Regions from separate parts of the Mycolicibacterium nivoides genome, predicted to be linked through region 1. Evidence: predicted binding sites of a transcription regulator. Region 1 holds the regulator's gene; the other holds the start of a gene.
The links. The regulator LexA, encoded in region 1, represses DNA repair genes until DNA is damaged. The targets are predictions, from matches to a motif close to CGAACANNTGTTCG.
Positions count from the first base shown of each region.

Region 1 (7,867 bases):
GCAATGCCGTCGTCGCGGCCCAGCAGGTACCGTTCGAACCGCTGGTATCCGGCGCAGTGTGTGTCGAGGAAATCGAGATCGGCCAGGCCTTCTGTGGCCAGAACGTGGGCCAGCGCGAGCATCACCGCCACGTCGGTGCCGGGGACCGGGGCCAGCCAGTGGCAGTCGCCGTCCACGTCGTCGCGCAACGGGCTCAACGACACGATCTGCCCGCCGCGGTCACGCAACCGGTGCAGCGCGTCGCGGGCCGGATGTGCCGTGGTGCCACCGTGATTGATGCCGGTGTTCTTCAGTGCGACACCGCCGAAGCACACCAGCAGCTCGGTGTTCTCGGAGATGACGTCCCAGTCGGTGGAGCGTTTGAACAGGTCGTCGTGGGTCCCGACCACCCGTGGCATGATTACCCCGGTCGCGCCCAGGCTGTAGGAATGCCGGGAAAACGTATAGCCGCCAAGCATTTTCAGAAAGCGGTGCACCTGGCTCTGGGCGTGGTGGAAGCGTCCGGCGCTGGCCCAGCCGTAGGAGCCGCCGTAGATCGCCTCGTTGCCGTAGGTGTCGACGACCCGTCGTAGCTCGCCGGCCAGCAATTCGGTGAGCTCGTCCCAGGACACCGCGACGTACTCATCGGCGCCCCGCTCTGCGCTGGGGCCGGGGCCGTCGTCCAGCCAGCCTCGGCGCACCGCGGGTCCGGTGACCCGGGAGCGGTGCCGGATCGAGCCGGCCAGGTTGCCCAGCAATGGCGAGGGGTCGGCGTCACCGGCCAGCGGGGTGACGGCGCTGATGTCGCCGTCGGCGAGGTCGGCGGTGAAGGCACCCCAGTGCGCGAGGCTCGCGGGGGACTGGGGCATGTCCCGAGTTTACGGGCGGTAGTCACCCACCCCGGGCTGACCAACCACCCGGTTGGTATAGGTTGGCCCCAAATCCGTAACCAGTACCGGAGGTCACACCATGAGCAGTGTTGTGAAGTACGACCGCACGTTGTTCGAGCCCGAGCACGACTTGTTCCGCGAGTCGTACCGGGCGTTTCTGGACAAGCATGTCGCGCCGTTCCACGACCAGTGGGAAAAAGACAAGATCGTCGACCGCGGCGTCTGGCTCGAGGCGGGGAAGCAGGGCTTTCTCGGGATGGCGGTGCCCGAGGAGTACGGCGGCGGCGGCAACGACGATTTCCGGTACAACACGATCGTCTGTGAGGAGACCGTCGCCGGCCGCTACAGCGGCATCGGCTTCAGCCTGCACAACGACGTTGTCGCGCCCTACCTGTTGCGGCTGGCGACCGAGGAGCAGAAGCAGCGCTGGCTGCCCAAGTTCTGCACGGGCGAATTGATCACGGCGATCGCAATGACCGAACCCGGTACCGGCAGCGACCTGCAGGGCATCAAGACCCGGGCGGTCCGCGACGGCGACCACTACGTCCTCAACGGGTCGAAGACCTTCATCACCAACGGCATCAACGCCGATCTGGTGATCGTCGTCGCTCAGACCGACCCCGAGAAGGGGGCCTTGGGCTTCTCCCTGGTCGTGGTGGAGCGCGGCATGGAGGGCTTCGAGCGGGGCCGGCACCTGGACAAGATCGGCCTGGACGCCCAGGACACCGCCGAACTGTCGTTCACCGATGTCAAGGTGCCTGTCGAGAACCTGCTCGGCGAGGAAGGCCAGGGCTTCGTCTACCTGATGCAGAACCTGCCGCAGGAACGCATCTCGATCGCCATCATGGCCGCAGCGGCGATGGAGGCGGTGCTGGAGCAGACGGTGCAGTACACCAAGGAGCGCAAGGCATTCGGCAAGCCCATCGGCAGTTTTCAGAACAGCCGATTCCTGTTGGCCGAGCTGGCGACCGAGGCCACCGTGGTGCGGATGATGGTCGACGAGTTCATCCGGCTGCACCTCGACGAGAAGCTGACCGTGGAGCAGGCCGCGATGGCCAAGTGGTACTCCACCGAGAAGCAGGTCGAGCTCATCGACCGCTGCCTGCAGATGCACGGCGGCTACGGCTACATGCGGGAGTACCCGGTCGCGCGGGCCTACCTGGATGCCCGGGTGCAGACCATTTACGGCGGCACCACCGAGATCATGAAGGAGATCATCGGACGCAGTCTGGGTGTCTGACGCACCGGAATCACCCGGCGTGGCGCCCCGAGAAGCCCAAATCTGGGGCGTCAGACCCAGATATTGGGGCTTTTTTGGTCATGATCGGCCGCGTTAGTTGGTTATCGTCACCTGCTGAAGCAAAGTTGTCGGGGCGGGACATTTCTGAGAAAACTTTGCCGAACGAGCGGGGAGAGCGCATGACTAGGCCTGGAGCGAGGCTGAGCGCGGCCGTGTGGCGGTTGGCGGTCGGCATGCTCGCACTCGTGGTCGCTGGCTTGATGGTGCCGGCGGTGGCTTCGGCCACCCCGGAGTCGGACGCCGACGCCGCCGTCACCGCCGCCTGGGAGGCCAGCGGCGGCGACGGTGGCCCACTGGGACCGCGTCAGGGCGGCGTGTACGCAGCGGGTTCGGGCTTCGCGCAGAACTTCGCCGGGGGCAAGATGTTCTTCACCCCGGCGACCGGCGCTCACTTCATGCAGGGTGCGATTCTGGAGAAGTACGAGTCGTTGGGTGGCCCGGCCGAAGGCGACCTGGGATTCCCCACCATCGACGAAGGCGCCGGGCGTGCTCCCGACAGCCGCAACTCGACGTTGAGCGCGCCTGACAATCCCGTCATCTTCTGGACCCCGTCCACCGGTGCCCGGGTGGTCCGGGGCGCCATCAACGCCGCATGGGACAAACTCGGCGGTTCTGCCGGTGTACTGGGCGTCCCGGCCGAAGATGAGTCGTTCGACGGCGACGTGAGCTCTCAGAAGTTCACCGGCGGCGAGATCTCCTGGAACCGCAAGACCAAGGCGTTCACGACCGTGCCGCCGGAGCTAGCCGATCAGCTCGCCGGCCTGGACATACCGTCGGATCCCGCCGCGGCGATCGCCGCGGCGCGGCGTGCGGCAGGCGGGGCGATGGGCCCGCTGGGAGCCAAGGACGGCGACCAGTATCCGATCAGTGACGGTGGGTTCGGCCAGAACTACGCCGGCGGCAAGATCTTCTACACCCCGGCCACCGGGGCCAACGCCATCACCGGCCAGCTGCTGGAGAAGTACGAGAGCGTCGGCGGTCCCGAGGGCGATCTGGGCTTCCCGACCGCCAGCGAGTCCGAGGGCGGGCTGGGCCCGAACAGCCGGATCAGCACCTTCGCCGCCGCCGACAACCCCGTCATCTTCTGGACTCCCGATTACGGCGCGGTGATCGTCCGCGGCGCCATGAAGGCGGCCTGGGACAAGCTCGGCGGGGCGAAGGGCGCACTGGGCGCCCCGATGGCCGACCAGACCGAAGACGGCACCGTCATCAGCCAGCGGTTCAGCGGTGGAGCGATCTCCTGGGACCGCGACGCCAACACGTTCACCACCGAGCCCTCGAAACTCGCCTCCGAGCTGAGCGGGCTGGAGGTTCCGGGTGTGGGACAGCCGCACGCCACCGGTCCGCAGCCTTCCGGCCCGGACACCAAGAAGCCGTTCTCCTGGCATTGGAGCTGGTGGTGGCTGATCGCGGTGGTCCCGGTTCTGCTGCTCGCAGGGCTGATCGTTGGTGCGGCGCTGTGGCACCGCCGCCGGGCCGGTGACGATGACGACTTCGACCACGATCCGTTCGACGACGACTACGACGGCGGTCCCGGCGAACCGCGCTATGACGAGGGCGGGTACGACGACGCGCGCTACGAATCGCGTGGGTACGACGACGAGTTCGGTGACGAGCGCGGGGCGCGGGAGGCGGGTTACGCGCCGAGTTCCGTCTACGGTGCCGGTGAGGCCACGACGGCGCGATTCGCCGGGCCGGGCGAGGAATCGGCGGGGGGCGCGGCGGCGTCCCCGTACGACGGTCCCACCGACATCGCGATGCCGGTCAGTCAATGGGCCGCTCCGCACGGATCGCCCGGCGGCTATGGAGCGCCGGGCGAGGAGGACGAGCCACCCGAGGATTCCTCGCAGCTGGCCGGCCCGGAGCCCCAACAGCGTTACGACAGGTACGAAGACGACGGCTACCAGGACGACGACGACTTCGATGATGACGACGACTTCGAAGAAGATGACTTCGAGGACGACGATTTCGACGAGGACGAGGATCCCGACGCGCCCATAGATGCCGACTTCGAGGAAGTCGCCGAAGGTGATGACACCGAAGGTGAGATCGAAGCGGAACTCGCGGACGAGGACCTGACGGATACCCGGGCGCTCGCGAGCCCGGCCGGCGGGGTGCGTGAAGCGGCGGGTTTCGCGGCGGCGGGCTTGGCCGTGCCGAGCGATCAGGACAACGTCGACACCGCTCCGACCCGGGTCATCACCGAGGCCGAGGCCTACAGCAGCAGCCAGGCCTACAGCAGTGAGGCCTATAGCAGCGAGGCCCACAGTGGGCGCCATGCGGCCATCGAACTCGATGAGATCCCCAGCGCCACGGCCATTCACCTACCGCTGGACGACCCGAACCGCGCACCGGAGGGCTACCCGATCAAGGCCGACACGAAGTCCGGTCGGTACTGGGCGCCCGACAGCAGCGAGTACGACGACGCGACGGCCGAGATCTGGTTCGCCAGTGAGGAATTCGCTCGCACAAACGGATTTGTGCGAGCCGACTGAAATCGAAAGGCCCGGCCACATCGAGGTGCGGCCGGGCCCGATCTCGGCTGGTCAGATCTTGCGGATCACGGTGACGACCTTGCCGAGCACCGCGGCGTCGTTGCCCGGGATCGGGTCGTACGCCGGGTTGTGCGGCATGAGCCAGACCTGACCGCGCGTCCGCTTGAATGTCTTGACGGTGGCTTCGCCGTCGATCATGGCTGCCACGATGTCGCCGTTGTCGGCCACGCTCTGCTGGCGCACCACCACCCAGTCGCCGTCGCAGATCGCGGCGTCGACCATCGAGTCTCCGACGACCTTGAGCAGGAACAGCGAGCCTTCGCCGACCAGTTCGCGGGGCAGCGGGAAGACGTCTTCGACGGCCTGCTCGGCCAGGATGGGACCACCCGCGGCGATGCGCCCCAGCACCGGCACGAAGGTCGGTTCGGGTAACGCGTCGGAGCCGGCCACATCGGTGGACACCACTGCGGCCGCCGGATCGTCGGAGGCGCGCACGTCGACGGCACGCGGCCGGTTGGGGTCGCGCCGCAAGTAGCCCTTGCGTTCGAGGGTGCGCAACTGATGGGCGACCGATGAGGTCGAGGTCAAGCCGACCGCGTCGCCGATCTCGCGGATGCTGGGCGGGTAGCCGCGACTGGTCACCGACGCGCGGATCACGTCGAGGATGGTCCGTTGCCGGTCGGTGAGGCCGCCCTCGGCCCGGCGTGGGCCCGCGCTGTCCGATCCGGCCGGGCTGTCGATGCTGCCGTCCCTGCTGCGGTCGTCGCTCATGAGGCCGAATGTAGTCGCTGGTCGAACATTAATCAAACATGTGTTCGACGCGTGTTGCGCGCGTGTCCGCTGGTGGGATGCGCGAGGGGCTCACGAGGGGCCTGGCGCGGGTCGTGCGCGGGCTTCGCGGCCCGAACTTGTCGGTGGTCCGTTCTATCGTTTGGCAACAGTTCGATCACATGTTCTATCCATCGAACACATGAGCGACTATGTTCGAACACAAGAGCGAACACGACCCACCGAAAGGCAGTCAGATGGCGATCATCGATATCCCCGCCGATAGCCGTTCCAGCGCTGTTCGGGCCACGCAGAAGTCGCAGCCGCCCCGCGCCCGCGCCCAGTTCGGCGCCGCCGCGCCGCGGCCGGTACGCCGGGTCCAGCGGCCCGCGCCGTCCCGTCCCGACATCGGTGCGGTCCGATACCGCGGAACCGGCGTACTGATGTCGCGGGCGTCTCATCGCAGCCGGCCCATCACGCCGTTGACCACGGTCCTGTTGGCTCTCGTCGCCGCCGGCATCACCGTGTGGCTGGGGTTGGTGGCACAACTCGGCGGGGTCGTGGGCGCCGAGACTCCGACGCCGACCGAACTGGCCGTGGTCCAGGTGAAGTCGGGGGAGACGCTGCAGCAGGTGGCCCGGCGCGTCGCCCCGGATGCTCCGGTGGCCCGGGTCGTCGAGCAGATCCGCGATCTCAACCAGCTCGACTCGGTGGCGATCGACGCAGGGCAGACGCTGCTCGCCCCGGTTGGCTGAGCAGTGCGATGTCCGCTGAATCGTCCTGGCTGCCAGCCACACTGGCCGGCGTCGGCTTGAGCACCTACACCCCACTGCACCCGGCGGTGAGTCTCCCGCGGGCAACGCGGGTACGCTCAAGGGCGCTCGAGCTAGTTGTCCGGCGGCATGACGAAGGAGCGGTAATGCATTGTCCGTTCTGCCGTCACCCTGATTCGCGTGTGGTTGATTCCCGCGAGACCGACGAGGGACAGGCCATCCGGCGCCGGCGGTCCTGCCCTGAATGCGGACGCCGATTCACCACTGTTGAGACGGCCGTGCTGGCCGTGGTGAAGCGCAGCGGGGTGACCGAGCCGTTCAGCCGCGAGAAGGTCATCCGCGGGGTACGTCGGTCCTGTCAGGGCAGGCAGGTCGATGACGACGCCCTCAACGTACTTGCACAGAAGGTCGAGGACGCCGTCCGCGGACTGGGCACACCCGAGATCCCCAGTCACGAGGTCGGCCTGGCGATACTCGGACCGCTTCGCGAACTCGACGAGGTCGCCTACTTGAGATTCGCCTCGGTGTACCGGTCATTTTCGTCAGCCGAAGACTTCGAGCGCGAGATCGAGGCCCTGCGGGCCCACCGCGCCGAGGCGTAATCCGGCCCGGGTTCGGTCCCGGTTCAGTCCAGTCGGGAGGTGCCGTCGTTGACGACGCGGCCGGCCAGGCGAACCCAGCCCTCCGGACTCCAGCGGGTCTCGATCACCGAGCCCTTGCCCTGGATGATCGTCAGATCCCGGCTGAGATAGTCGGTCATCCGCACCGCCGCCGCGCCGGTGGCCTCATCTTCGGGGATCCCCAGGTGCGGGGCGAACGACCTCGATCGCAAGGTGCCGTTCGCCTCGTCGATCCAGGCCCACAGGTAGTTCTCGTCGGCATCGGTGAAATCGTCGGGATCGGCGGCGAGCAACTCGTCGACCGAGGCCAGGTCGTAGATGGCGAACTCCGGTGCCCACTCCGAGCGGGCGTTGACGACGGCGCGATCGTCGTCGTACTCCACCTGGAGGATTCCCGCGGGCACTCGCAGGGTGTGGACCGGCAGCCCTGTTTCGCGCAGCCACCACGAGGCACCGACCGTCGGGTGCCCTGCGAACGGCAGCTCGGCGACCGGGGTGAAGATGTGAGCACTGGCCGAGTTGCCGCCGGGCTGCGGCAGATCGATGAATATGGTTTCGCTGTAACCCAATTCGGCCGCGATCCGTTGCCGGTCGCCGGGGGCGACGGTGCTGTTGTCGACGACGCCGAGCGGATTGCCGTACTTGCCGTCGGAGTCGGTGAACACGCGTAACACGGTGACGTCGATGGCCATGGTCCGATGCTACGTCGCCGCCCACCCTCCCCGGGCGGACCGCGACGAGACCCCGTTCGGGTAGAAGGTCAGGTCGCGCTGCGTTCGTCGGCGTCCATCGCGTCGAGCACCGCGATCTGGGTATCGAACGGCCCGGTCATCGCCGATTCGGTCCGTCCGCTGCGCAGCAGGGCGCGGAGCCGATCCTGGTCGTAGACCGACGGTTCGGTCGTGTCGATGAAGCGTTCGACCACCTCGACGAAGCGGTCGGGATCGTCGTGGAACGGAAAATGCCCGGATCCCTTGAAGATCTCCAACTGGGAACCGGGCATCGCGGCGTGGGCCATCCGGGCGTGGCCGACTGGGATCAC
Region 1 covers NZ_CP034072.1:666,853-674,719, forward strand. Annotated here, with positions in the region: gene EH231_RS03315 (molybdopterin guanine dinucleotide-containing S/N-oxide reductase) at 1-848, opposite strand, end outside; gene EH231_RS03320 (acyl-CoA dehydrogenase family protein) at 949-2,109, shown strand; gene EH231_RS03325 (LGFP repeat-containing protein) at 2,289-4,664, shown strand; gene lexA (transcriptional repressor LexA) at 4,716-5,435, opposite strand; gene EH231_RS03335 (LysM peptidoglycan-binding domain-containing protein) at 5,690-6,187, shown strand; gene nrdR (transcriptional regulator NrdR) at 6,352-6,807, shown strand; gene EH231_RS03345 (PhzF family protein) at 6,831-7,517, opposite strand; gene EH231_RS03350 (alpha/beta fold hydrolase) at 7,586-7,867, opposite strand, start outside.

Region 2 (7,867 bases), 280 kb from region 1:
CCGCGAGGATCCCGATGCACCGGAGGAATGGGAGATTCTGATCCGGCTCACCGGGCTGTGCACGGGCACCCCGGCCGAGGATGTCGACATCGCCGCGCTCGATGACGGCTGGTTCGACTACCTGTGTTTCACCCAGGGGCTCGACGGCGCCGAGATCCGCAAGCAGTACGACCACGGCGGCCCCGAGCGGATGCTCGATCTGACGCTGCGGACCGCCGCGTTCGGCGACCGGTACGGCGAGAACCCCGACGGTCTGACCCTGGACAAGCTCAAGGCCCACCCGGACGGAATCAACTACGGCCCCATGGTGCCCCGGGTTCCCGAGGTGCTCGGCACCGCCGACCAGAAGATCCGGCTGGCGCCGCAGTATCTGCTCGACGACCTGCCGCGGCTGGCCGAGCGGCTCGATCGGGCTCCCGACGAACTGGTGTTGGTGAGCCGGCGCCATCTGCGGTCCAACAACTCCTGGCTGCACAACGTCGGTGCGTTGATGAAGGGGCGCGACCGGTGCACCCTGCTGATGCACAGTCAGGATGCGGCGGCCCGGAGGATCGCAGATGGCGACATCGCGGAAGTGGCGTCGGCCGGCGGCAAGATTGTTGTCCCGGTCGAGGTGACCGACGCGATCAAGCCCGGAGTGGTGTCGATGCCGCACGGCTGGGGCCACGGTCAGCCCGGGACGCGGCTCGGCGTCGCGAACGCGTCGCCCGGGGTCAACACCAACATCCTGTCGCTGCCCGATTTCCTCGACGAGCCGTCCGGCAACGGAGCGCTCAACGGCATCCCCGTCACGGTCAGCGCGACGACGAGCTAGCGGTGGTCCCGTCAACCGCTTGGTTCCGGGGGAACCAGTAGTTCCGCGGGGTGGAAGTGGTGGTTGAGGGTGTCTTGCCCGGCGTTCATCAGGGGTGGCGGATGCCAGTGGACACGTCCGGTGTCTGGATCGATGCTGGTGGTCCAGCCGAGTCCGACGAGGCGGTTGTCGGGGCCGCAGCCCAGGGCGAGGTCGGGGGCGTCGGTGTGGCCGCCGTGTTGCCAGTCGGCTCTGGCGTGGTGGACTTCGCAGCGATCGGCGGCTGCGGTGCATCCGGGGCGGGTGCAGCCGCGGTCGCGGTTTTAGAGCAGGAGTCGTTGGGCTTTGGTGGCCAACCGTTTGGTGCGGGCCAGGTACAGCGGTTCGGCGGTGTGGCGTTTGTAGACGGTGAGGTAGTGAAAGCTGTGTGATGCCAACCGGATCAGGTCGTTCATCGGCATCCGGATGCCCGCGCCGGTGACGGCGATCCCGGCGCCGGCTTCCAGTTCGGCCAGGGTGGTGGACACGACCACGGTGACCGGCAGGCCACCGTGTTGGCCGAGCCGTTTGGACATCAGCACTTCGCGTAGTGCCACTTTGAGTGCGTCGTGGTTGCGCTGGGCGACGGTGCGGGTGTCACGGTTGGCGGCGGCGTGCTGGTCTTGGCGGGCTTGAGCGGTGTCCTGTTCTGCCTCAGCGTCATCGAGCGGATTGGGCGAGGAGTCGTGGATCGGTTCGGGATCATCGGGATTGTTGATGCCCGGTGCACCCCACACGCCAGTGACGGTGGTCAGGTACGCCGCTGTCTCGGGGTCCAGCCAGCCTTGGACGTGCACCAGTCCGTCGGCGTCCTGTGTGCCGATCCGCAGCCCACGCAGGTGGGCCGCGACATCGGGTGAGTCGCCGTCCTGGTTGAGCAGATACAGCAGTTTGTCCGCAGCGGCTTTGAGCGTTTCAGGAGTGTCGCGGGTCGCCGCGGCCACCAGGTCCGATTCGATCTGGACGAGTTCAGCCGTGCTGACGTACTTTTTCGCCTCCACCAGAGTGTCGCGGATGATCGCGATGTGTTCGGTGTTGATGGTCCCTGACAGCAGCGCCTCGGCGCATGCGGGAAGTAGCGGCTCCAACACCTCACCGCCGATGGCATACCGCGGCCCCAGCTCGGCGGCTGCGGTCACGCGGCGTGAGGCCTCCTTGCCGCTGATCCGCATCCGGGTGGCCAGCACATCCTTCCAGGACTTGCCGCCGATCTCGTGCGGGATGGCCTGCGCCATCAGGGCGGCTTGGATCCGGTGATCGATCATCGCCTCGGTGCGGGCCTGCTGTTCGCGCTGGGACTGCAGTGCCAGCAATTCCGCGGTGCTCAACGCGGTGAAGTCGACATCGAGCAGCGCGGAGGTCGTCGCGCGGTGACCGGCCAGCGCCGCGTGCACCTCATCCCGGTTCTGTGCCAACCCGATCACCATGATTCGAACACTAGTTCGATACTCTGACAGGAATCACCAGGTTGGGACTGGCGAGACCAAAGTGGCCAAAGTTTTTCGGCCCGGCGCAATGAGTTTCGATCACCGCGATTTGTAAATTCTTGCCGGGATCGAGGTGGCGTAATGCCGGTCGGCAAGGCGGTTTCGCCAGGTACGGATCCTGGGTCGGCGGCGCAATCAGTTAACCTGCGTCGACGGCGTATCCGCCGCACTGCAGGTGCCTCCGACAGGCCCTTACCTTGAGTGCGTGTCTTCCCAGCCCGAAGCCCATCCCGTATCGCTGCCGAGTCGCCGTGCGCGTGCCGACCAGGCCCGTCAGGTCGCCGACGTGCTGCGCCACCAGATCCACGAGGGCACGTACGACCGGGCGCTGCCGGCCGAGGCGGAACTGGCCGCCGAATTCTTCGTCTCCCGCAACACCGTCCGTGAAGCCCTGGCCGTCCTCAAGTCCGAGGGCCTGATCGACCGCGGCACCAAGGTGGGCACCCATGTGGCGGGCCGCAAGTACGACCATGGCCTCGACGCGTTGGTGGGGCTGAAGGAGACCTTCAAGGACTACGGCGACGTCCGCAACGAAGTCCGTGCCGTGCAGCGACTCTCGGCCCCGCCCGCGGTGGCCCGCAAGCTGGCGCTGGAGCCCGGCGCCCAGGTGGTCTTCATCGAGCGCCTGCGCTACCTCGCCGATCTGCCGCTGTCGCTGGATCTGACCTACCTGGCGCCCGAGATCGGCGAGCAGGTGATCGGCCACGCGCTGGAGGACAACGACATCTTCGCGCTCATCGAACGGGTCAGTGGGCATCGCCTGGGCGGGGCGAGTCTTGCGCTGGAAGCGGTTTCGGCTGACCCGCACACCGCCGTGACGCTGCAGGTGCCGGCTGGATCAGCCCTGCTGATGGCCGAGCGGCTCACGAGTCTGGACGACGGCACGCCCGTCGACCTGGAGTACATCAGGATGCGTGGTGATCGAATCACCATGCGCGGCAACCTCAATAGGAGAGACGCATGACGCTGGTCAACCAACGCGCCGATGTCCCGGTGACCATCGACGAGTCCCTGTGTATCGAGGGCTGCACGTTGTGCGTGGACGTGTGTCCGCTTGATTCGCTGGCCATCAACCCCGACAACGGCAAGGCCTTCATGCACGTCGACGAGTGCTGGTACTGCGGGCCGTGCGCGGCCCGCTGTCCCACCGGCGCCGTCACCGTCAACATGCCCTATCTCATCCGTTAGAGGACCCGAAGTGAAAACAGCCCTGATCGCCCTCACCGCCGGTCTCACGCTCGCGACCGCCGGCTGCTCCCTGGACTCGGCGACGAAATCGGCCGACACGGTCGACGTCGTCGTCGGCTACCAGTCCAAGACCATCAACACCGTCACCGCCGGCACCCTGCTGCGTGCCCAGGGGTACCTGGAACGCCGGCTGGCCGACATCACCACCCGCACCGGCACCAAGTACAACGTGACGTGGCAGGACTACGACACCGGCGCCCCGATCACCGCGCAGATGGTGGCCGAGAAGATCGACATCGGCTCGATGGGTGACTATCCGATGCTCATCAACGGGTCCAAGACCCAGGCCAACGAACGCGCCAAGACCGAGATCGTCTCGGTCACCGGGTACAACCCGAAGGGTGCGCTGAACATGGTTGTGGTGGCGCCGGATTCGCCGGCCAAGTCGTTGACCGACCTGGCAGGCAAGAAGGTCTCGGCCAGTGTCGGATCGGCCGGCCACGGCATGCTGGTGCAAGCCCTCGGCAAGACCGGGATCGACGCCAAGACCGGTGTGGAGGTGCTCAACCAGCAGCCGCAGGTCGGTGCATCGTCGCTGGAATCCGGTCAGGTCCAGGCGCTTTCGCAGTTCGTCGCCTGGCCGGGTCTGTTGGTTCACCAGGGCAAGGCCAAGCTGCTCTACGACGGTGCCGAACTGAACTACCCGACCCTGCACGGTGTCGTGGTGCGCCGGGCGTATGCGGCCGATCACCCGGAGGTGCTCGACGCGTTCCTGCAGGCGCAACTCGACGCCACCGACTTCCTCAACGCCAAGCCGCTGGAGGCGGCCCGCCTGGTGGCCGAGGGCAGCGGGCTGCCACAGGAGGTCGTGTACCTGTACAACGGGCCGGGCGGCACCTCGTTCGACACCACCCTCAAGCCGTCGCTGGTCGATGCGCTCAAAGGTGATGTGCCCTACCTGAAGTCGATCGACAACTTCGCCGATCTCGACGTGGCCGGTTTCGTACAGGACGGACCGCTGCGGGCGGTGTACTCCGCACGCGGTCAGGACTACGACAAGGCATTGAACTCGAACGCCAACCCGTCGGCGTTGAGCGGCACCGACCCGGTGTGCCACACCGCCGTCGACAATCCCGCCACGGCCGGCGAACTGTGGCTCGACGGATCGGACACCACCACCGCGGCCGCGACGCCGGTCTGCCTGCTCAAGGCGATCCGGCAGGCAGAAGGCGAGGGCAAGAAGGTCCGCGCCGCCTACGTCTCCGACGCCGAGCTGGGCACCCGGTGGTTCGCCGACAAGGCGGTGTGGGTGCGCCTTCCCGCACCGGGTGCCGAGGGGTACCTGCCGTTCGGAACCCAGGCCGGTGCCGAGCGCTATACCGCCGCGCATCCCGGCGCGGCGATCGTCGACTATCGGCAAGCCCTGGCAGGTGCGGTGTGACCACCACCGATACTCCGCCCGTCGCGGTCGGTGACCCTCCGGCCCCGCCGGAATCGCAGCATTCCCGGCGCGCGCCCTCGGTCTGGCCGCATCGCCTGGTGCGGCTGGCATCGGTGGTCGGCGCGGTCGTCCTCTGGCAGCTGCTGACCGCCAACGACGTGCGCCTGGGCCTGCGGTTCGACACCCTGCCAACCGTCACCGAAATCACTGCGGCCCTGGTGAACCGGCTGGGCACACCCGAATACTGGCTGGATCTCGGCCAGTCGCTGATCCGGATCCTCACCGGGTTCGGGATCGCCGCGGTGGTCGGCGTGATCACCGGAATTCTGCTCGGGCGCACCGCCTGGTTCGCCGACATCTTCGGTCCGCTCACCGAGTTGGCCCGGCCGATACCGGCGATCGCCATGGTGCCCGTGGCCATCCTGCTGTTCCCCAGCGATGAAGCGGGAATCGTGTTCATCACGTTCCTGGCCGCCTACTTCCCGATCATGGTCAGCGTGCGGCACGCGGTGCGTGCCCTGCCGACCATCTGGGAGGACTCGGTACGCACTCTCGGTGGCGGTCGCCTCGACGTGCTGCGCCAGGTGGTGCTGCCGGGCATCCTGCCCGGACTGTTCGGCGGGCTCTCGGTCGGCATGGGGGTGGCCTGGATCTGTGTGATCTCGGCCGAGATGATCTCGGGCCGCCTCGGTGTGGGTTACCGCACCTGGCAGGCGTACACGGTGCTGAACTACCCCGACGTGTTCGTCGGCATCATCACGATCGGCGTGCTCGGTTTCGTGACTGCCGCGGCGGTCGAGTTGATCGGCCGCCGGGCCACCCGCTGGCTGCCGCGTGGTGAGGAGAGCACGCGATGAGCCCCACCGACACCGCCACGCGGACGGCCACCGGCATGAGACTGGAACTCGATCGAATCCGGTTGTCCTACACCGGTGCCCCGGTGATCGACGACCTGAGCCTCACCGTCGAGCCCGGCGAGATCCTCGTGCTCACCGGTCCGTCGGGCTGCGGCAAGTCCACGGTGTTACGCGCGTTGACCGGACTGTTGCGGCCTGACGGAGGCCGGGTACTGGCCGACGGCGATCCGGTCACCACCACCTCACGGGACCGCGGCATGGTGTTCCAGGACAGCGCGCTGCTGCCGTGGCGCACGGTGCGGTCCAACATCGAACTGGCCCTGCAGCTCCGCGGCGAGCCGCGCAATGGACGCAGTGGCGAGTCCAAGGCGGCACGCCGGGACCGGGCCGACCGCTGGATCGCCGAGGTCGGCCTGACCGGGTTCGCCGACTTCCTGCCGAAGAACCTGTCCGGCGGTATGCGGCAGCGGGTTCAACTCGCACGCGGCCTGGCCGGCGCACCGCGCGCGGTCATGATGGACGAGCCGTTCGCGGCCCTGGACACCCAGACCCGGGCGGCCATGCAGCGGTTGCTGATCGACACCTGGCAGGCCCATCCGACGACGATCGTGTTCGTCACGCACGACGTCGACGAGGCGCTCACGCTCGGTGACCGCGTCGCGGTGCTCGGTCGTGCCGGGCAGCCGTTGCGCGCCCTGATCGAGGTGGCCCAGCCCCGAACCGACCATCCCGAACGATCCGCGCTGCGCGCCGAGATCATTGCCGCCCTGGAGCAACCGTGACCGAATTGACCGAGATTCCCGATGTCGATGACGCGATTCGCATCGACTGCGACGTACTGGTGATCGGCGGTGGCACCGCGGGCACCATGGCGGCGTTGACCGCCGCCGAGAACGGCGCCCAGGTTCTGCTGCTGGAGAAGGCCCACGTTCGGCATTCGGGTGCGCTGGCCATGGGTATGGACGGCGTCAACAACGCAGTCATCCCGGGAAAGGCCGAGCCCGAGGACTACGTCGCCGAGATCACCCGGGCCAACGACGGAATCGTCAACCAGCGCACCGTCTATCAGACCGCGACCCGTGGATTCGCCATGGTGCAGCGGCTGGAACGGTACGGAGTCAAATTCGAGAAGGACGAGCACGGTGAGTACGCCGTGCGGCGCGTGCACCGATCGGGCTCCTATGTGCTGCCGATGCCCGAGGGCAAGGACGTCAAGAAGGCGCTGTACCGGGTGCTGCGCCAGCGCTCGATGCGCGAGAAGATCCGCATCGAGAACCGGCTCATGCCAGTGCGTGTGCTCACCGAATCGGGCAGGGCCGTGGGTGCGGCGGCATTCAACACCCGCACAGGAGAATTCGTCACGGTGGCCGCCAAGGCCGTGATCCTGTCCACCGGGGCGTGCGGCCGCCTCGGGCTGCCCGCATCGGGCTATCTGTACGGCACCTACGAGAACCCCACCAACGCCGGTGACGGATACGCCATGGCCTACCACGCCGGCGCCGAACTGTCGGGAATCGAGTGCTTCCAGGTCAATCCGCTGATCAAGGACTACAACGGGCCCGCATGTGCCTACGTGGCCAACCCCTTCGGCGGCTATCAGGTCAATGCGCTGGGGGAGCGGTTCGTCGACTCCGACTACTGGTCGGGTCAGATGATGGCCGAGGTCAAGGAGGAGATCGAATCTGCCCGCGGGCCGATCTACCTCAAAGTCAGCCATCTGCCCGATGAAACGCTGACCACGCTGGAGAACATTCTGCACACCACGGAGCGACCCACCCGCGGAACGTTCCACGCCAATCGCGGGCACGACTACCGCACCCACGACATCGAGATGCATATCTCCGAGATCGGTTTGTGCTCAGGGCATTCCGCGTCCGGCGTGTGGGTCGACGAGCATGCCCGCACCACGGTGCCCGGGCTGTACGCGGCCGGGGACCTGGCGTGTGTACCGCACAACTACATGATCGGGGCCTTCGTCTACGGCGATCTCGCCGGCGAGCACGCGGCCTCGACACTGTCGGAAGTGTCTGCGCCCGAGGGTCTTCCGTCCGATCAGGTGGCC
Region 2 covers NZ_CP034072.1:948,774-956,640, forward strand. Annotated here, with positions in the region: gene EH231_RS04680 (molybdopterin-dependent oxidoreductase) at 1-814, shown strand, start outside; gene EH231_RS04690 (DUF222 domain-containing protein) at 1,117-2,259, opposite strand; gene EH231_RS04695 (GntR family transcriptional regulator) at 2,525-3,283, shown strand; gene EH231_RS04700 (4Fe-4S dicluster domain-containing protein) at 3,280-3,507, shown strand; gene EH231_RS04705 (ABC transporter substrate-binding protein) at 3,518-4,948, shown strand; gene EH231_RS04710 (ABC transporter permease) at 4,945-5,805, shown strand; gene EH231_RS04715 (ABC transporter ATP-binding protein) at 5,802-6,587, shown strand; gene EH231_RS04720 (fumarate reductase/succinate dehydrogenase flavoprotein subunit) at 6,593-7,867, shown strand, end outside.
Region 2: EH231_RS04690 (DUF222 domain-containing protein) is a predicted target of LexA. The motif match lies at 2,264-2,277, and genes of this name have one in related genera.